Skermanella rosea: one gene and its partner. The protein of the gene in region 2 binds, or shares a complex with, the protein of the main gene of each other region. Links are inferred from orthologs where the notes say so. Each region holds a gene or a part of one and is shown on either strand. Other genes may lie near its edges.

Evidence for each region. The genes of interacting proteins can lie anywhere in the genome.
Region 1: the proteins of JL101_RS07555 (region 2) and eno are in contact, whole or in part, in a solved structure (PDB 2FYM), measured with the Escherichia coli proteins. The link is inferred for Skermanella rosea from one-to-one orthologs.

Annotation. Positions count from the first base shown.
Region 1 is NZ_CP086111.1:2,661,565-2,668,724, forward strand. What follows is about bases 2,448-5,393. They hold eno (phosphopyruvate hydratase), read left to right. Parts: upstream 2,448-3,254; coding sequence 3,255-4,532; downstream 4,533-5,393. Other genes in these bases: JL101_RS36770 (DUF4214 domain-containing protein), read left to right, coding at 2,448-3,160; JL101_RS12250 (FtsB family cell division protein), read left to right, coding at 4,644-4,976; pdhA (pyruvate dehydrogenase (acetyl-transferring) E1 component subunit alpha), read left to right, coding at 5,169-5,393. In the rest of the region: JL101_RS12220 (peptidase domain-containing ABC transporter), read right to left, coding at 1-388; JL101_RS12225 (hypothetical protein), read right to left, coding at 486-740; more of JL101_RS36770, read left to right, coding at 1,067-2,447; more of pdhA, read left to right, coding at 5,394-6,176; JL101_RS12260 (pyruvate dehydrogenase complex E1 component subunit beta), read left to right, coding at 6,287-7,160. UniProt on the Escherichia coli protein: Catalyzes the reversible conversion of 2-phosphoglycerate (2-PG) into phosphoenolpyruvate (PEP). It is essential for the degradation of carbohydrates via glycolysis.
Region 2 is NZ_CP086111.1:1,628,773-1,637,356, forward strand. What follows is about bases 1-4,370. They hold JL101_RS07555 (Rne/Rng family ribonuclease), read right to left. Parts: upstream 3,972-4,370; coding sequence 201-3,971; downstream 1-200. Other genes in these bases: aspS (aspartate--tRNA ligase), read left to right, coding at 1-46. Outside these bases: JL101_RS07560 (N-acetylmuramoyl-L-alanine amidase), read left to right, coding at 4,493-5,908; JL101_RS07565 (penicillin-binding protein 1A), read left to right, coding at 6,031-8,526. UniProt on the Escherichia coli protein: Endoribonuclease that plays a central role in RNA processing and decay. Required for the maturation of 5S and 16S rRNAs and the majority of tRNAs. Also involved in the degradation of most mRNAs.

The DNA of each region.
Region 1 (7,160 bases), 1.0 Mb from region 2 along the record:
CTCCGTCACGGTCCGCCGGCGGGGACGGACGGGACGCCGCCGGCGGCAGTATCAGCACGGCCACGCCGGTCCATGCGGCTTCGAACCGTGCTCGCGGCAGCACCAGCGGCGCAGGGCGATCCGCCAGGGGGTCCAGCACCACGGCGGTACCGCCGTCCGCCGCGATGCCATGGACGACGACCGCATTGCCGTTCCGCAGCATCGCGATGACGGGTGCCGAGGAAGCAAGGGCGCGGAGGCGTTCCCAATCCAGCCCGACGTGCGATGAGGCTTCAAGACCGGCCGTCCGGGCGGCGCGGACGAGTTCTCCGGCCGAAGGCTCGCGACCCGGCATCAGGGTTCGAATGACCCGGTCGACATCGGCACCGGCCCCATGCAGGCGTGCCACCAACAGGAGGCACCGGACGGCGGTCGGGACTGGAACGTCCGTTCCGCCCTCCGCGCGTGCTGCCACCGGAGCTGTCATGGCACGGCGGCGGTGCGGATCAAGGGAAGTTTCTTGACGTGGCCGGCGGGGGCGCGATCCGGCCCTCCTCCATCAGCTTGCGGGTGGTTCGCTCCAACGGCCCCAGCGAGTGTACGAAGCCTTCGACGGGCATGACGATGCGCTGCCGGAACACCGGCACGGGCCGGCCGTCACCATCCTTCTCGGTCGGAGACAGGCTTACGAGGTCGATCCTCACGACGGAACCGGTCAGGGTGATCTCGCCGATGCCGTCGCAGAAGGTCTCTGGAGACACGATGCGGTTCCTTTGTTCGGGATGCTCCCAGGAAGCATTCCTCAGTTCCGTTATCGGCCGGTTAATGGTTGTGGAGGGAAGCGGTTCACGGTCAGTGCGGCATATTGCCTTGGACTCCGCTCCGGATTCGTGTGCGGCCATGATACCGTGATACTGGAGCATGATTTTCTGAGAGCGGTGCAATTTTTAATGCACCGTTGGCTGCCGGCACGAGGTAGTTCATGGCCTTGTTTGGCTCCGGGTGGGAAAGCGGCCCGTCCGACTCTCGGCTCCCGCCGGTCGGCGTGGATTTCGGTCCCGCAGCCGGTTCACCCTGCGGCTGCGCGATGTGCGACCCGTCTTCGGCCTGGTCCTCGGACGGGCAGGGGTCGGCTGGCTATCCGGTTCCGGCGGCGGCCGGAAGCTATCCGGTCTCGACCCTGCTGCCCTCGAACATGCCGCGCTGGAACAAGGATTCGCCGCTGGGTTCGCCGGTGACCGTCACCTTCAGTTTCACCGCGGCGGTGCCCTGGTACGCCGGATACGGGGAGCGCTATGGTTTCCAGGCAATGTCCGAAACCCAGAAAAGCGCAGCGCGCGCGGCCTTGTCGACTTGGGCCGAGGTCGCCGACATCCGCTTCGTGGAGGTCCCCGACGGAGGCAGCACGGAGGATGGCGCCCAGATCCGATTTGGAACAAACTATCAAGGCAGCAGCACCGCCTATGCCTACTACCCGGGTTCGCTGAGCGGAGGCGACATCTATGTCGCCAATAACGTTTCGGCGAACAGCAGCCCGGCGGCAGGCGACCACGGCTTCCTTGTCCTTGTGCACGAGATCGGCCACGCCATCGGGCTGAAGCACCCGGGGAACTACAATTCGACGGGCGGCGGGACGGAGGGACCCTACCTTTCGAACCTCGAGGACACCAACCGCTACTCGGTCATGTCCTACAACCATCAGAACTTCAGAGACTACAACACCTATGTCGCCGCACCCGCGCTTTACGACGTGGCTGCGGTCCAATACCTGTACGGCGCCAATCTGAACGTCCGGTCGGGCAACGACACCTATACGATGGACAACACTGACTCGCCATTCACCAGGGTGATCTGGGACGGCGGGGGCACCGACACCATCGATGCGGGCGCCCAGACCCGGCGCGTCGTCATCGACCTGCGCGGCGGCAAGTTCAGTTCGATCGGAACCAGCGGTTATCGGTCCAACACTTGGTGGTCCGGCTATTCCTACGGGGACGCCATCGACAACGTTTCCATCGCCATGGGCGCCGTCATCGAGAACGCCACCGGCGGCAGCGGCGCCGACATCCTGACCGGCAATGATTCAGCCAACCATCTGAGCGGCGGCAGCGGCGGCGACATCCTCAACGGCGGCGCGGGCGACGATACCCTGGTCGGTGGCACCGGCTCGGACACCCTCGACGGCGGGACCGGCACGGATGCCGCCGTCTGGTCCAGACCGCGCCGCGCCTGCACGGTCACCCTGAGACTGGATGGCGCCGACACCGTTTCGGACGGTTCGGGCACCGATACGCTGGTGGGCGACACCGTGGAGGTGCTCCGGTTCTCCGATGGGCACTACGTCACCGGATCGACCAGCGTTGCCGCCCAGGTCTATCGTCTTTACAACGCGGCGCTGGGCCGGACGCCCGATGCCGGCGGCATCAAGAACTGGACCGGCGCCCTCGAAGCTGGGCAGATCACCCTGACCACTGCGGCGGCGGGCTTCATCGGCTCGCCCGAGTTCATCCAGCGGTACGGGCAGCCGAGCAACGCCGGCTTCGTGACCTTGCTGTACCGCAACGTCCTTGACCGTACGCCGGACGCTTCCGGCCGTGCCGCCTGGCTCGGCGCCCTCGACGCCGGCATGACCCGGGCCGACGCGGTACTGGGATTCTCCGAATCTGCCGAGAATATCACGCGCCATCAGGCCACCATCGGGCAGGGGATCTGGATGCGCGACGATGATGCGGCGGCGGTGGCGCGGCTCTATTACGCGGCGCTGAACCGGATGCCGGATTCGGGGGGACTTTCCGTGTGGACGGGTGAGCTGAAAAGCGGCCGCACGGTCGTTGACGTGGCACAGGACTTCATCACCTCGGCCGAGTTCACCCAGCGCTATGGATCGACCAGCAACCGGCAGTTCGTGACGCTGCTCTATCGCAATGTCCTGAGCCGGGATCCGGACAGCGGCGGCCTCGACGCGTGGCTGGCGGCGCTGAATGCCGGGACCGCGCGCGCCGGAGTGGTCGCGGGCTTTTCCGAGTCCGAGGAACACCGGCTGAGACGGAGCGCCGCCGTCGACGACGGCATCCACCTGTCGGACGCGCCGTCGGCGTTCGCCCTGGCCGCGGCTCCGGAAACGGGAGTCGGGATGCTCGCCGCGGCGTCGGCGGGTGCGGGTCTCTTCACCCCCACCTGACCCACCGGCCTCACCCTGCCGCCTTGCTAACCCCCCGCATGGCCTTTATGACTTGCTCCGCAACGAAGCCCACAAAGCCACCTCGGGGTTAATCATGTCCGTCATCACCGACATCCACGCGCGCGAGATTCTCGACAGCCGCGGCAATCCGACCGTCGAGGTCGACGTCACCCTCGAATCCGGCGCTTTCGGCCGGGCGGCCGTCCCGTCGGGAGCCTCGACCGGCGCCCATGAGGCGGTCGAGCTGCGCGACGGCGACAAGGGCCGCTACGGCGGCAAGGGCGTGCTGAAGGCGGTCGATGCCGTCAACGGCGAGATCTTCGACGCGCTGGCGGGCATGGAAGCCAGCGAGCAGGGTGCCGTGGACGCGCTGATGCTCGACCTGGACGGCACGCCCAACAAGGGCAGGATCGGAGCCAACGCGATCCTGGGCGTCAGCCTGGCGGTCGCCAAGGCCTCCGCGCAGGAAGCCGACCTGCCGCTCTACCGCTATGTCGGCGGCGCCTTCGCCAACATGCTGCCGGTCCCGATGATGAACATCATCAACGGCGGCGCCCACGCGGACAACCCGATCGACATCCAGGAATTCATGATCATGCCGGTCGCGGCGGAGAGCTGCGCCGATGCGATCAGGATGGGCGCCGAGGTCTTCCAGTCCCTGAAGAAGAAGCTGAAGGACGCTGGCCACAACACCAATGTCGGCGACGAGGGCGGCTTCGCCCCCAACCTCGCCTCGACCGACGACGCGCTGGGCTTCGTGATGAAGGCGATCGAGGCCGCCGGCTACAAGCCCGGCGAGGACATCATGCTGGCGCTCGACGCCGCCTCGACCGAGTTCTTCAAGGACGGCAAGTACGACCTGGCGGGCGAGGGCAAGGTGCTCGACGCCGAGGCCATGGTCTCCTACTGGACCGACCTGATCGGCCGCTACCCGATCATCTCGATCGAGGACGGCATGGCCGAGGACGACTGGGACGGCTGGGCGGCGCTGACGGCGGCGATCGGCGGCAAGGTCCAGCTGGTCGGCGACGACCTGTTCGTGACCAACCCGGCCCGCCTGACCGACGGCATCGCCAGGGGCGTGGGCAACTCGATCCTGGTGAAGGTCAACCAGATCGGCAGCCTGTCGGAAACGCTCCACGCGGTGGAGATCGCCCATAAGGCCTCCTACACCGCCGTCATGTCCCACCGCTCGGGCGAGACCGAGGATGCGACCATCGCCGACCTTGCCGTGGCGACCAACTGCGGGCAGATCAAGACCGGATCCCTGTCCCGCTCGGACCGGCTGGCCAAATACAACCAGCTGATCCGGATCGAGGAACAGCTCGGCAGTTCGGCGCGGTTCGCGGGAAAGAGCGTCATTCGCGGGTAACGCTGCAACATTTGCGGCGCCCGTTGCCCAATCGATAGTTTTCGTTTGACGCGATGGAAATCTTCGTGATTCCATCGCGTCATGACTGCAATAGATCATGTAAAAGACGCCATGGGCCGCGCCCTGCGTCAGACGGTCGGCCCCGCGATCGGTGCCGCCATCGTCGGCTATTTCGCGTATCACGCGGTCCAGGGCGACCGCGGGCTGATCGCGCTTTCCCATCTCCAGAACGAAATCCAGCAGGCCCAGGCCACCCTGGCCCAGGTCAGCGAGCAGCGCATCGAGCTCGAGAAGCGCGCGTCGCTGCTGCGGCGTGATCATCTCGATCCGGACATGTTGGATGAACGCGCCCGGGCGGTGCTGAACTACAGCCACCCGGACGACGTTATCATTCTCGTACCGCGTAGCAGCGTTGCGCCGCCGGTAACCGCCGGTCAGCCCTGATCACCGAGGCGCTGAAAAGCATTGCATTGCCATGAGCTTAACTGAATCCAGGTTAAGGCCAAATTCACGTTAGATTACAAGGTATTGCGAGAAATGCTGTTGCGCTGTGAGCGGTACGGCGTTAGTTCTATCCCAAGCAAGAGCCTGGGCGGGAAGGGACGGACCCCTTCCGCCTAACATCGGGAGGAGCACTTGGCTACGTCCAGACGTCGCAAGCCGCAGGCTGACGAAACCCCTCAATATTCACCCGAGGAACTGCTCAAGTACTACCGCGAGATGCTGCTCATCCGCCGCTTCGAAGAGAAGGCCGGCCAGATGTACGGCATGGGCCTGATCGGTGGCTTCTGCCATCTGTATATCGGCCAGGAAGCGGTGGTCGTGGGCATGCAGAGCGCCCTGATCCCCGGCGACAGCGTCATCACCAGCTATCGCGACCACGGCCACATGCTCGCCACGGGCATGGACTCCAAGGGCGTCATGGCCGAGCTGACCGGACGCCGCGGCGGCTATTCCAAGGGCAAGGGCGGGTCGATGCACATGTTCAGCCGCGAGAAGAAGTTCTTCGGCGGCCACGGCATCGTCGGCGCCCAGGTGCCGATCGGCACCGGCCTCGCCTTCGGGCACAAGTATTCCCGGGACGGCAACATCAACGTCTGCTATCTCGGCGACGGCGCCATCAACCAGGGGCAGGTTTACGAGAGCTTCAACATGGCGGCTCTCTGGAAGCTCCCGGTCGTCTACGTGATCGAGAATAACAAGTACGCCATGGGCACGTCGCAGCATCGCGCGTCCGCCGGCGAGCTGTGCGAGCGCGGCAGCGCCTACGGCATCCCCGGCCATGTGGTCGACGGCATGAACGTGCTGGCCGTCAAGGAGGCGTCCGAGGACGCGGTCGCCCATGCGCGCGAGGGCAACGGTCCGGTAATCCTCGAGATGAAGACCTACCGCTACCGCGGCCACTCCATGTCCGACCCTGCGAAGTACCGCACCAAGGAAGAAGTCACCAAGATGCGGACGGAGATGGACCCGATCGACAACCTCAAGAAGCTGCTGCTGGAGAACGGCACGGCGGACGAGGATGCGCTCAAGGGGATCGACCGGGACATCAAGAACATCGTGGCCGAGGCCGCGGAGTTCGCGACGCAGAGCCCGGAACCCGACCCCGCGGAGCTTTGGACCGACGTCCTGGTCGACGCTTAAGCCGCAACATCAGCTTGAGGCCACCCCGGGGCGCCGCCGCCATGCCGGCGTCCCCCTCCCGTTGCCGCCCGAAGAAGGCGGTGCGAGGAACCGGTGCCGGAGGAACTGCAATGCCGATTGAAATTCTGATGCCAGCGCTGTCGCCGACCATGACGGAAGGCAAGCTGGCCAAATGGGTCAAGCAGGAAGGCGACGACATCAAGTCGGGCGACGTCCTGGCGGAGATCGAGACCGACAAGGCGACCATGGAGGTCGAGGCGGTTGAAGAAGGGAAGCTGGGCAAGATCCTGATCGCGGAAGGCACCGAGGGCGTCGCCGTCAACACCCCGATCGCCCTCCTGATGGGCGAGGACGAGGACGCCAGCAAGCTGGAGACGCCGGAAGTCTCGGACAACACCCCCCAGACCGTCGCGCTCCAGAAGGTCAAGGGCGAGGACGAGACCAAGCCGACCCTGCCGGTCTCCCCCCCGGCCGGCGCGAAGGCCGCTCCGCCTGCCAGCGATGAGGACAAGTACTTCGAGAAGACCGTCAAGCTGACGGTGCGCGAGGCGCTCCGCGACGCCATGGCCGAAGAGATGCGCCGTGACGACAAGGTCTTCGTCATGGGCGAGGAGGTCGCGGAGTACCAGGGCGCCTACAAGGTGACCCAGGGCCTGCTGGCGGAGTTCGGCGACCGCCGCGTGATCGACACCCCGATCACCGAGCACGGCTTCGCGGGCCTCGGCGTCGGCGCTGCCTTCCACGGGCTGAAGCCGATCGTCGAGTTCATGACGTTCAACTTCGCCATGCAGGCGATCGACCACATCATCAACTCCGCCGCCAAGACCCTCTACATGTCCGGCGGCCAGATGGGCTGCCCGATCGTGTTCCGCGGTCCGAACGGCGCCGCGTCGCGGGTCGCCGCCCAGCACTCGCAGGAATATTCCAGCTGGTACGCCCATGTGCCGGGCCTGAAGGTGGTGGCGCCCTATTCCGCGTCCGACG
Region 2 (8,584 bases):
CGCCCCGCCCACGGCGGAAGGGACCGTTTCACCCAAGGGTGCGTAAGGGGGCATCGGGTTCCAGGGGTCGCCTTTCGCCCTGATGGGCGAAGGTCGGCCCTGCCCGGACCCGGAAGCGAAGAAAGCCGCTGCGGAGGATGCTCCGCAGCGGCTTTCTTCATGCCCCCGGCCCGCAGGCCGGGGGCGGCATCGTTGCCGGCTTACTCTCGGTTCCACCAGCCCCGGCGGGCGGGACGCGGCGGCTGCTCGGGAGCGGCAGGCTCCGCTTCCGGAGACGGCTGCGTTTCCGGCGCGGGTTGCGGGGCCGGTTCGATCGGTCCCGGCGCCACGTCCATGAAGAGGTCGTCGCCGGCGCTGGGCTCCTGGGGCAGGGGCTCGGGTACGGGCTCGGGCACCTGTTCGACGGGAGACGCCTCGACCACAGGCTCCGGTTCCGCGACCTTCTTCTTGCGGGGAGCCCGCTTGCGGACCGGCTTGGCAGGAGCCTCCGCGGCCGGAGCTTCCTCGGCAGGAGCCTTCGCGGCCGGGGCCTTGGCGGCAGTCTCCTCCGCGGCCGCAGGCGCGGCATCGGCCGCGGGTTCCGCGACCTTCTTCTTGCGGGGAGCCCGCTTGCGGACCGGCTTGGCGGGAGCCTCCGCAACCGGGGCTTCCTCGGCCACGGGTGTCTCCGCAGCCGGAGTTTCCGTGGCCGGAACCTCGGCAGCGGGTGCCTCCGCGACCGGTGCCGGCTCGGGCTGCTCGGCCACGATCTCCGCCGGAACGGCCGGTTCGCCCACCGTCACGGGTGCGATCTCCTCCGGGGCCGCGGGTTCGGGCACCCGTTCGGGCTCGGCCCGGGGCTGCTCGGCGACCGGTTCCGGCTGGGGAGCGGGCTCGGGTGGCGGCTCGGGCGTGTGGGGCGCGCCGATGTCGCCGAACGGATCTCCAAGATCGTCCACATAGGCCGGGGCATGCGCCTGGGCATAGGCGGGTTCGGGCTGGGGCTCGGCCGGGGGCTGCCCGGCAACCGGTTCCGGGGCCGCGGGCTGCCCGTCCGTCGGGGCCGTCTCCGGTCCCTCCTGCTGGTCGCCGTCGTCGGTGAAGCCGTTCTCGAAATCACCCTCGGCCCGCCCGCGGCCACGGCGGCGTCCACCGCGCTTGCCGCGCCGGCGCTTCTTGCGCAGGCCGTTCGCGTCGGTCTCGTCAGCCTGGCCGTTCTCGGACTCGTCCCCTTCCTCGCCATCGTCGGCATCATCGTCGCCGCCGGTGTCGATATCGCCGTCGAGTTCCTCGGACTGCTGGTCGAGCGCGGTCTCATCCACCGGTTCGTCGGCGGCCTCTTCCCGCTCCTCCTCGCCCTGGTCGTCGGTCCGGGCTTCCGTCCGGTCGTCGAAACGGCGGCGGCGGCGCGACCGGCGGCGTCGGCGGTCGCCACGCTCCTCGCCCTGCTCCTGCGGAGCGGCCGCCGCGGCGGGCTGCGCCTCCGCGGTCTCGACGGCCTCCACCTGTTCGACGGCTTCGTCTTCCTCCGCCTCCCGCTCGAGCAGGCGGTCGGTCTCGGCGTAGATCCGCTCCGGGCTGATGACGGGCGCGGTCTCCTCGCCGGCTTGGCGGGCCTTGATCCGCTCCAGGCGGTATTCCGGCGGGATCAGCGTGTCGTCGCCGAACAGGAAGACCCGGAAACCGTAGCGTCGCTCGATATCGGCCAGCGCGTCGCGCTTCTGGTTGAGGATATACAGCGCGATCTTGGTCGCCACATGGACCGTGATCTCGCTGGAGCGCTTGCGGATGCCTTCCTCCTCGATCGCGCGGAGGACATAGAGGGCGGCGGATTCGATGGAGCGGACCATGCCGGTGCCCGTGCAGTGCGGGCACTTCTCGAAATTGGTCTCCATCAGGCTCGGGCGAAGCCGCTGGCGCGACAGTTCGAGCAGGCCGAAGGGGGAAATGCGGCCGAGCTGGATGCGCGCCCGGTCGTTCTTCATCGCCTCCTTGATGCGGCGTTCGACCGCGGCGTTGTTCCGCGCGTCCTCCATGTCGATGAAGTCGATGACGATCAGCCCGGCGAGGTCGCGCAGCCGCAACTGGCGCGCCACCTCGTCGGCGGCCTCAAGGTTGGTCTTGTAGGCCGTCTCCTCGATGTTCCGCTCGCGGGTGGAGCGGCCGGAGTTGACGTCGATCGCGACCAGCGCCTCGGTCTGGTTGATGACGATGTAGCCGCCGGACTTCAGCTGGCAGACCGGGCTGTGGATCGCGTCGATCTGGCTTTCGACCTGGTAGCGGAAGAACAGGGGGATCGTCTCGTCGCGGTAGCAGTGGACCTTCCGCGTGTGGCTCGGCATCAGCATGTGCATGAAGTCGCGGGCGACGCGGTAGCCCGCCTCGCCTTCGACATGCACCTCGTCGATGTCGTTGGTGTAGAGGTCGCGGATCGACCGCTTGATCAGATTCGCTTCCTCATAGATCAGGGCCGGCGCGCTCGACTGGAGCGTGAGGTCGCGGATGCTGTCCCACAGCCGCAGCAGGTACTCCAGGTCGCGTTTTATCTCCGGCTTCGTCCGCTCCATTCCCGCGGTGCGCAGGATCACCGCCATGCCTTCGGGAATGTCGAGGTCCGACAGCATTTCCTTCAGGCGCTTGCGGTCCTGCGGATTGGTGATCTTCCGCGAGATCCCGCCGCCGCGCCCGGTGTTGGGCATCAGCACGCAGTAGCGGCCCGGCAGGGACAGGTATGTCGTCAGGGCGGCGCCCTTGTTGCCGCGCTCCTCCTTGACGACCTGGACCAGCAGGATCTGCCGGCGCTTGATGACTTCCTGGATCTTGTAGCTGCGCAGCGGACGGGGACGGCGGCGCTGGACGTCCTCGGCCTCGTCGCCGACCAGTTCGTCCACCGGGCCCTCGTCGGCATCGCCCCGGCCGCGGCGGCCCTGCCGGTCGTCGCGGCGGCCGCGGGGCGCATCGTCGCCTTCATCCTCGTCGGCATCGGCGTCCCGGGAGTCGTCCCGATCGTCCTCGTCGTCGGACTCGACGGCGCCGGGATGCTCGGCTACCGGCGCCTCGGCCCCGGCGCCGAATTCGGCTGCCGGGGCGGGCAATTCCTCCGCGCCGGGGCGGATGACGTCCCCGGCGGAGGGAACCGCCCCGGGCTCGTCGGATTGCGCCGCGGCGGCATCGGCCTGGTGGTCGCCGGAATAGCTCTCGTTCGGGTCGTAGGGCTCGCTGCGCTCCTCGCGCGGCAGGCTCGCCGGCTGGTACCGGGTCGGCTTGTCGTCGTCGGGACCGTCATCCTGCCCACCGGTGTCGTCGCCGGGCGTCCCGTCGGGGCTGGAGTCGCTCTCCGCCTGGAAATCGGGCGCCGGCTCATCGGGCGCGAACCAGTCGTGGGGGATATCGTTCTCGGCGTGATGGACGGTGCCGGCATCGCCGGTGGTTCCGGCCTGCCGATCCTCGGCCGGTGCCGCGGCCCCTCGCTCCGAAGCGGCGGGGACGGTGGACTGGCTTTCATAGGGGGGCTGCTCGCCGGTCCCGGGAACCTCGCCGGACGGCCCGGCCGCCGGGATTTCAGAGGCGGGCTGGCCGGAGTCGCCGCCCGATTCGTCGCGACCTTCCCCGAACGACTCGGAGCGGCCCTGGCGTCGTGAGCCGCGGCCCGGCCGGGGATCTCCCATCTCGACGTCGGCGCCGATGGTGTCCTCGCGCTCTTCCAGGTCGCGTTCCTGGGCGAGCAGCGCTTCGCGGTCGGCGACCGGGATGCGGTAATAATCCGGGTGGATTTCGGAGAAGGCCAGGAAACCGTGACGGTTGCCGCCGTACTCGACGAAGGCGGCCTGGAGCGATGGCTCGACCCGCGTCACCTTGGCCAGGTATATGTTGCCTTTTAACTGCTTCTTGCTGGCGATTTCGAAATCGAGCTCGTCCAGCTTGTTACCATTGACCACGACCACCCGAGTCTCCTCGGAATGGGTCGCGTCAATCAACATGCGCTTTGCCATATGTCTACCTCGTGACGCCGCCGGGCCCCCGCGCGACTTACGGGTGGCGGCGCGTCATCGTCAAAGGCGAAGCGTTCGGCACGGTTCCCACCGGATCGTCTAACGGCGCTTTCCACAGCAGCCAGGACGGGCGGGGCACCGGACGCCGGGCTCACGGCCCGACGGGGCCGAAGCCAGCTTCAAGGTTTCTCCTCCACCGCAGGTTCCGTAAGCGCCACCCGGCCGGTGCGCTGCCTGAAAAAAAACCGATAAGCGGCAGCACGTTACCCGAAGGCGACGCCGCCTCTCCCAAGTGGGGATCGGCGGAATGCGGTATGTCGCACCCCTACCATAATGGGGGGCGCCGCATTCCTCAATCACAGAATTGTCTTGTTGGAATGGTGACAGTGTGCGGCGGCTCAACCGGCGCGGCACACGGCGGCCCTCCGGGCGGCGACGTGGCGGGACTGAGGCGGTTTGTGATGATCATGCTTGAACACTTTGATTTTCTTAGGGTATATCTATGGCAAAATCGATCGTTCGTGCCCTTTCGGAGACCGACGCTGCGCGCGCTGTTCCTGATCCTCGCCGTCTTCTGGCTGGCCGCGGCGCACGCGGGGCAGGCGGCTGCGCGGCCCGCGGTGGTCGATGCGCGGCTCGGCGTCCATCCGGACAAGACCCGATTCGTGATGGAGGTCACCGACCAGATCGATTTCAGGGTATTCACGCTGCCCGACCCCTACCGGGTCGTGGTCGATCTGCCCGACCTGGACTGGGACGCCTCCGCCAACCGGGGCGGTGCCGCGGCCGGGCTGGTGCGCGGCTATCGTTACGCCTCCTTCCGTCCGGGCACCCTCCGGCTGGTGCTGGAGGTTGCCGGTCCGGTCCGCATCCGGGAAGCGTTCCTCATCCCGCCGCGCGACGGCAGGCAGCCCCGGTTCGTGCTCGACCTCGAGTCGGTGGGGCCCGGCACCTTCGCGGCGGAATTGAGCCGGGTTGTCGGAACGAGGGGGAGCGCCGACGGCGCGCCGCCGGCGCCGGCCTACACCGTCCCCCTGAGCACCGCCGCCGCCCGCTCGGTTCCACGGCTTCCGGACCTGCCGACCGACACGGTCGCCGTCACCATGTCCCCCACGGCCGCCGCGGTCGTCCCGCCGCAGATGCCGGCGGGCCTTCGGGAAGATGCTGGTGACGGGCCGGCGACCCTGGCCGCCCTGGGAGCCGTGCCGCTGCCGCCCCGCCGGCCAAGCCCACGGACCGACGCGCGGCGGGTCATCGCGCTGGACCCCGGCCATGGCGGCGTCGATCCCGGCGCCATCAGCGTCACCGGGGTCTACGAGAAGGACATCACGCTGGCGATGGCCCGGGTGGTGCGCGACCAGCTCGTCGCCACCGGGCGGTACAGGGTCGTCCTGACCCGGGACAGCGACGTCTTCCTCCGCCTGCGCGACCGCGTGGCACTGGCGCGCGAGGCCGGCGCCGACCTGTTCATTTCCCTGCACGCGGACTCGATCGGCAGCAGCGACATGCGCGGCATGTCGATCTATTCGCTGTCGGACAAGGCGTCCGACCGCGAGGCCGACATGCTGGCGGCCCGCGAGAACAGGGCCGACGCCCTGGGCGGCGTCAACCTGACGGCGGAGAACGACGAGGTCGTGAGCATCCTGATCGACCTGGCCCAGCGCGACACGATGAACCAGTCCCGCCGGTTGGCCAACCTGCTGGTCGAGGAGGTCGGGCGGCATGCCAGGCTGGTGCCGCGCCCCCACCGCTCCGCCGGATTCGCGGTGCTGACGGCTCCGGACGTGCCTTCGGTGCTGATGGAACTGGGTTACCTGTCGAGCCCGCAGGACGCGAAACTGCTGGAGCAGGCGGAACACCGGGCGCGGATCGCGCGTTCGATCCAGCGGAGCATCGATGGGTATTTCGCCGCAAGGACCGGCGTAAGCCGGTCTTGACCTCAACATAGCCGCATTCGATCTGCTAGAGTGTGCGCCCGCAGGTTAGATCCTGACAGGCTGGTCCGTTCAGGCTGCGGCCGGACGGGCCGCGAGGCCTTTTCATCGTTCGTGGAATACTAATGCGTATCTTAGCCGGGATCCTGTCCGCCGTTCTCTTCCTCGTCGTGGTGGCTGCCGGCGGCGTGGTATTCGCAATCCACCATTACAGCCAGGGGCTGCCGGAATACAGCCAGCTGGCCGACTACCAGCCGCCGACCGTGACCCGCGTCCATGCCGGGGACGGGCGCCTGCTGGCCGAGTTCGCGACCGAGCGGCGCGTCTTCATCCCGATCGAGGCGATGCCGAAGCGCGTGATCCGCGGCTTCATTTCCGCCGAGGACCAGAACTTCTACAGCCACCGGGGCGTGGATTTCGGCGCGATCCTGCGGGCGATCGTCGTCAACGTGGAGAATGTCGCGAGCGGACGCCGGATGATCGGCGCCTCCGGCATCACCCAGCAGGTCGCCAAGAACTTCCTGCTGACCAACGAGGTGTCGTTCGAGCGCAAGATCAAGGAGGCCATACTGGCCTTCCGCATGGAGCAGGCCTTCACGAAGGACCGGATCCTGGAGCTGTACCTGAACGAGATCTTCCTGGGGAACCGCTCCTACGGCGTAGCCGCCGCCGCGCTGAACTATTTCAACAAGCCCCTGGACGAACTGACGATCGCCGAGGCGGCCTATCTCGCGGCGCTGCCCAAGGCGCCGAACAACTATCATCCGGTCCGCCAGCACGACGCGGCCGTGGCGCGCCGCAACTGGGTGATCGGCCGGATGCAGGAGGACGGCGCGATCACCGCGGAGGAGGCCGCCCAGGCCAAGGCCGAGCCGCTGGAGGTGCGCCGGCGCGACGAGACCGAGTACGTCACCGCCGACTATTTCGCGGAGGAAGTCCGCCGCCAGCTTCTCGCCCGCTTCGGGGAGCAGAAGCTCTACGAAGGCGGCTACTCCGTGCGGACGACCGTCGACCCCCAACTCCAGGACATCGCGACGCGCAGCCTGCGTGACGGCCTGATCGCGTACGATCGCCGCCACGGCTGGCGCGGCCCGGTCGGCAAGCTCGAGAGCTTCCAGAACTGGGCGAAGCAGCTTGCCGAGATGCCGGTGCCGGCCGGCGGCGAGATCTGGCAGATGGCCGCCGTGCTGGAGGTCGAGGCGGGCGAGGCGCAGATCGGCCTTGCGGACGGCGGACGGGGCCGCATCCCGCTGTCGGAGCTGAAATGGGCGCGCCGCTGGGTCGAGGGCGAAAGGACCGGCCCCGAGGTCAGGCAGGCCGGCGACGTTCTGGCCCAGGGCGAGGTCATCCTGGTCGAGCCGGTCGCCAAGGACGCGAAGGGCAAGGACCTGCCCTCCGGCACGTACGGGCTCCGCCAGATCCCGGCGGTACAGGGGGGCTTGGTCGCGATGGACCCCCATACCGGCCGCGTGCTGGCCATGAGCGGCGGCTTCAGCTCCCGGATCAGCGTGTTCAACCGGGCCACCCAGGCGCTGCGCCAGCCCGGCTCGTCGTTCAAGCCGTTCGTCTACATGGCGGCGCTGGACAACGGCTTCACGCCCTCGAGCCTCGTGATGGACGCGCCCTTCGCGATCCAGCCGGGTCCAGGACAGGCGCTGTGGCGGCCGCAGAACTATTCGGAAGACTTCCTCGGGCCGACCACGCTGCGGGTCGGCATGGAGAAGTCCCGCAACGTCATGACCGTACGTCTCGCCAACAGCATCGGCATGGACAGGGTCGCCGACTATGCCGAGCGGTTCGGCGTGGTCGACAAGCTTCCGCCCGTCCTGTCGATGTCGCTCGGGGCCGGCGAGACCACCGTGCTGAAGATGACCACCGCCTATTCCATGATCGTGAACGGCGGCAAGAAGGTGATCCCGGCCTTCATCGACCGTATCCAGGACCATACCGGCAAGGTGGTCTTCAAGCACGACATGCGGCCCTGCCCGAACTGCGGCGGCATCCAGTGGTCGCCCGACCTCGCGGTCCCGGACGTGCCCGACGCACGGGAGAGCGTGATCGACCCGCGGACGGCCTACCAGATGGTCTCCATCCTCGAAGGGGTCGTCCAGCGCGGCACCGCCAGGATGATCTCGTCGATCGGCAAGCCGCTCGCCGGCAAGACCGGCACCACCAACGACTCGCTGGATGCATGGTTCGTCGGTTTCTCCCCCGACCTGGCGGTCGGCCTCTATATCGGCTTCGACCAGCCCCGCTCGCTGGGCGCGAAGGAGACCGGCGGCTCGGTATCGGCTCCGGTCTTCAAGGATTTCATGGCCGATGCCCTGAAGGGCGAGCCGGCGACGCCGTTCCGCATGCCGCCCGGCATCCGGCTGGTCCGCGTCGACGCCGCGACCGGCCAACTTGCCGAGCCCGGCCAGCGCAACGCGATCTGGGAGGCCTTCAAGCCGGGGACCGAGCCCCGTCCCGGCGACTACGTCGTCCTGGACGGCAGCGAGATCGCGTCCGGCTCCGGTCCCGGTGGCGGCGCATTCCTCCCGCCGGGCAGCGTTCCGCCGCCGGGCCGTCCCCAAGGGCAGGAGCAGGCGCCTGTCTCGACGGGCACGGGCGGTCTCTATTGACCCTTGGCGCGGAAGCCTCAAGGGTCTAAGTAAGCGTCACTGAACAGAGATCTTGAAC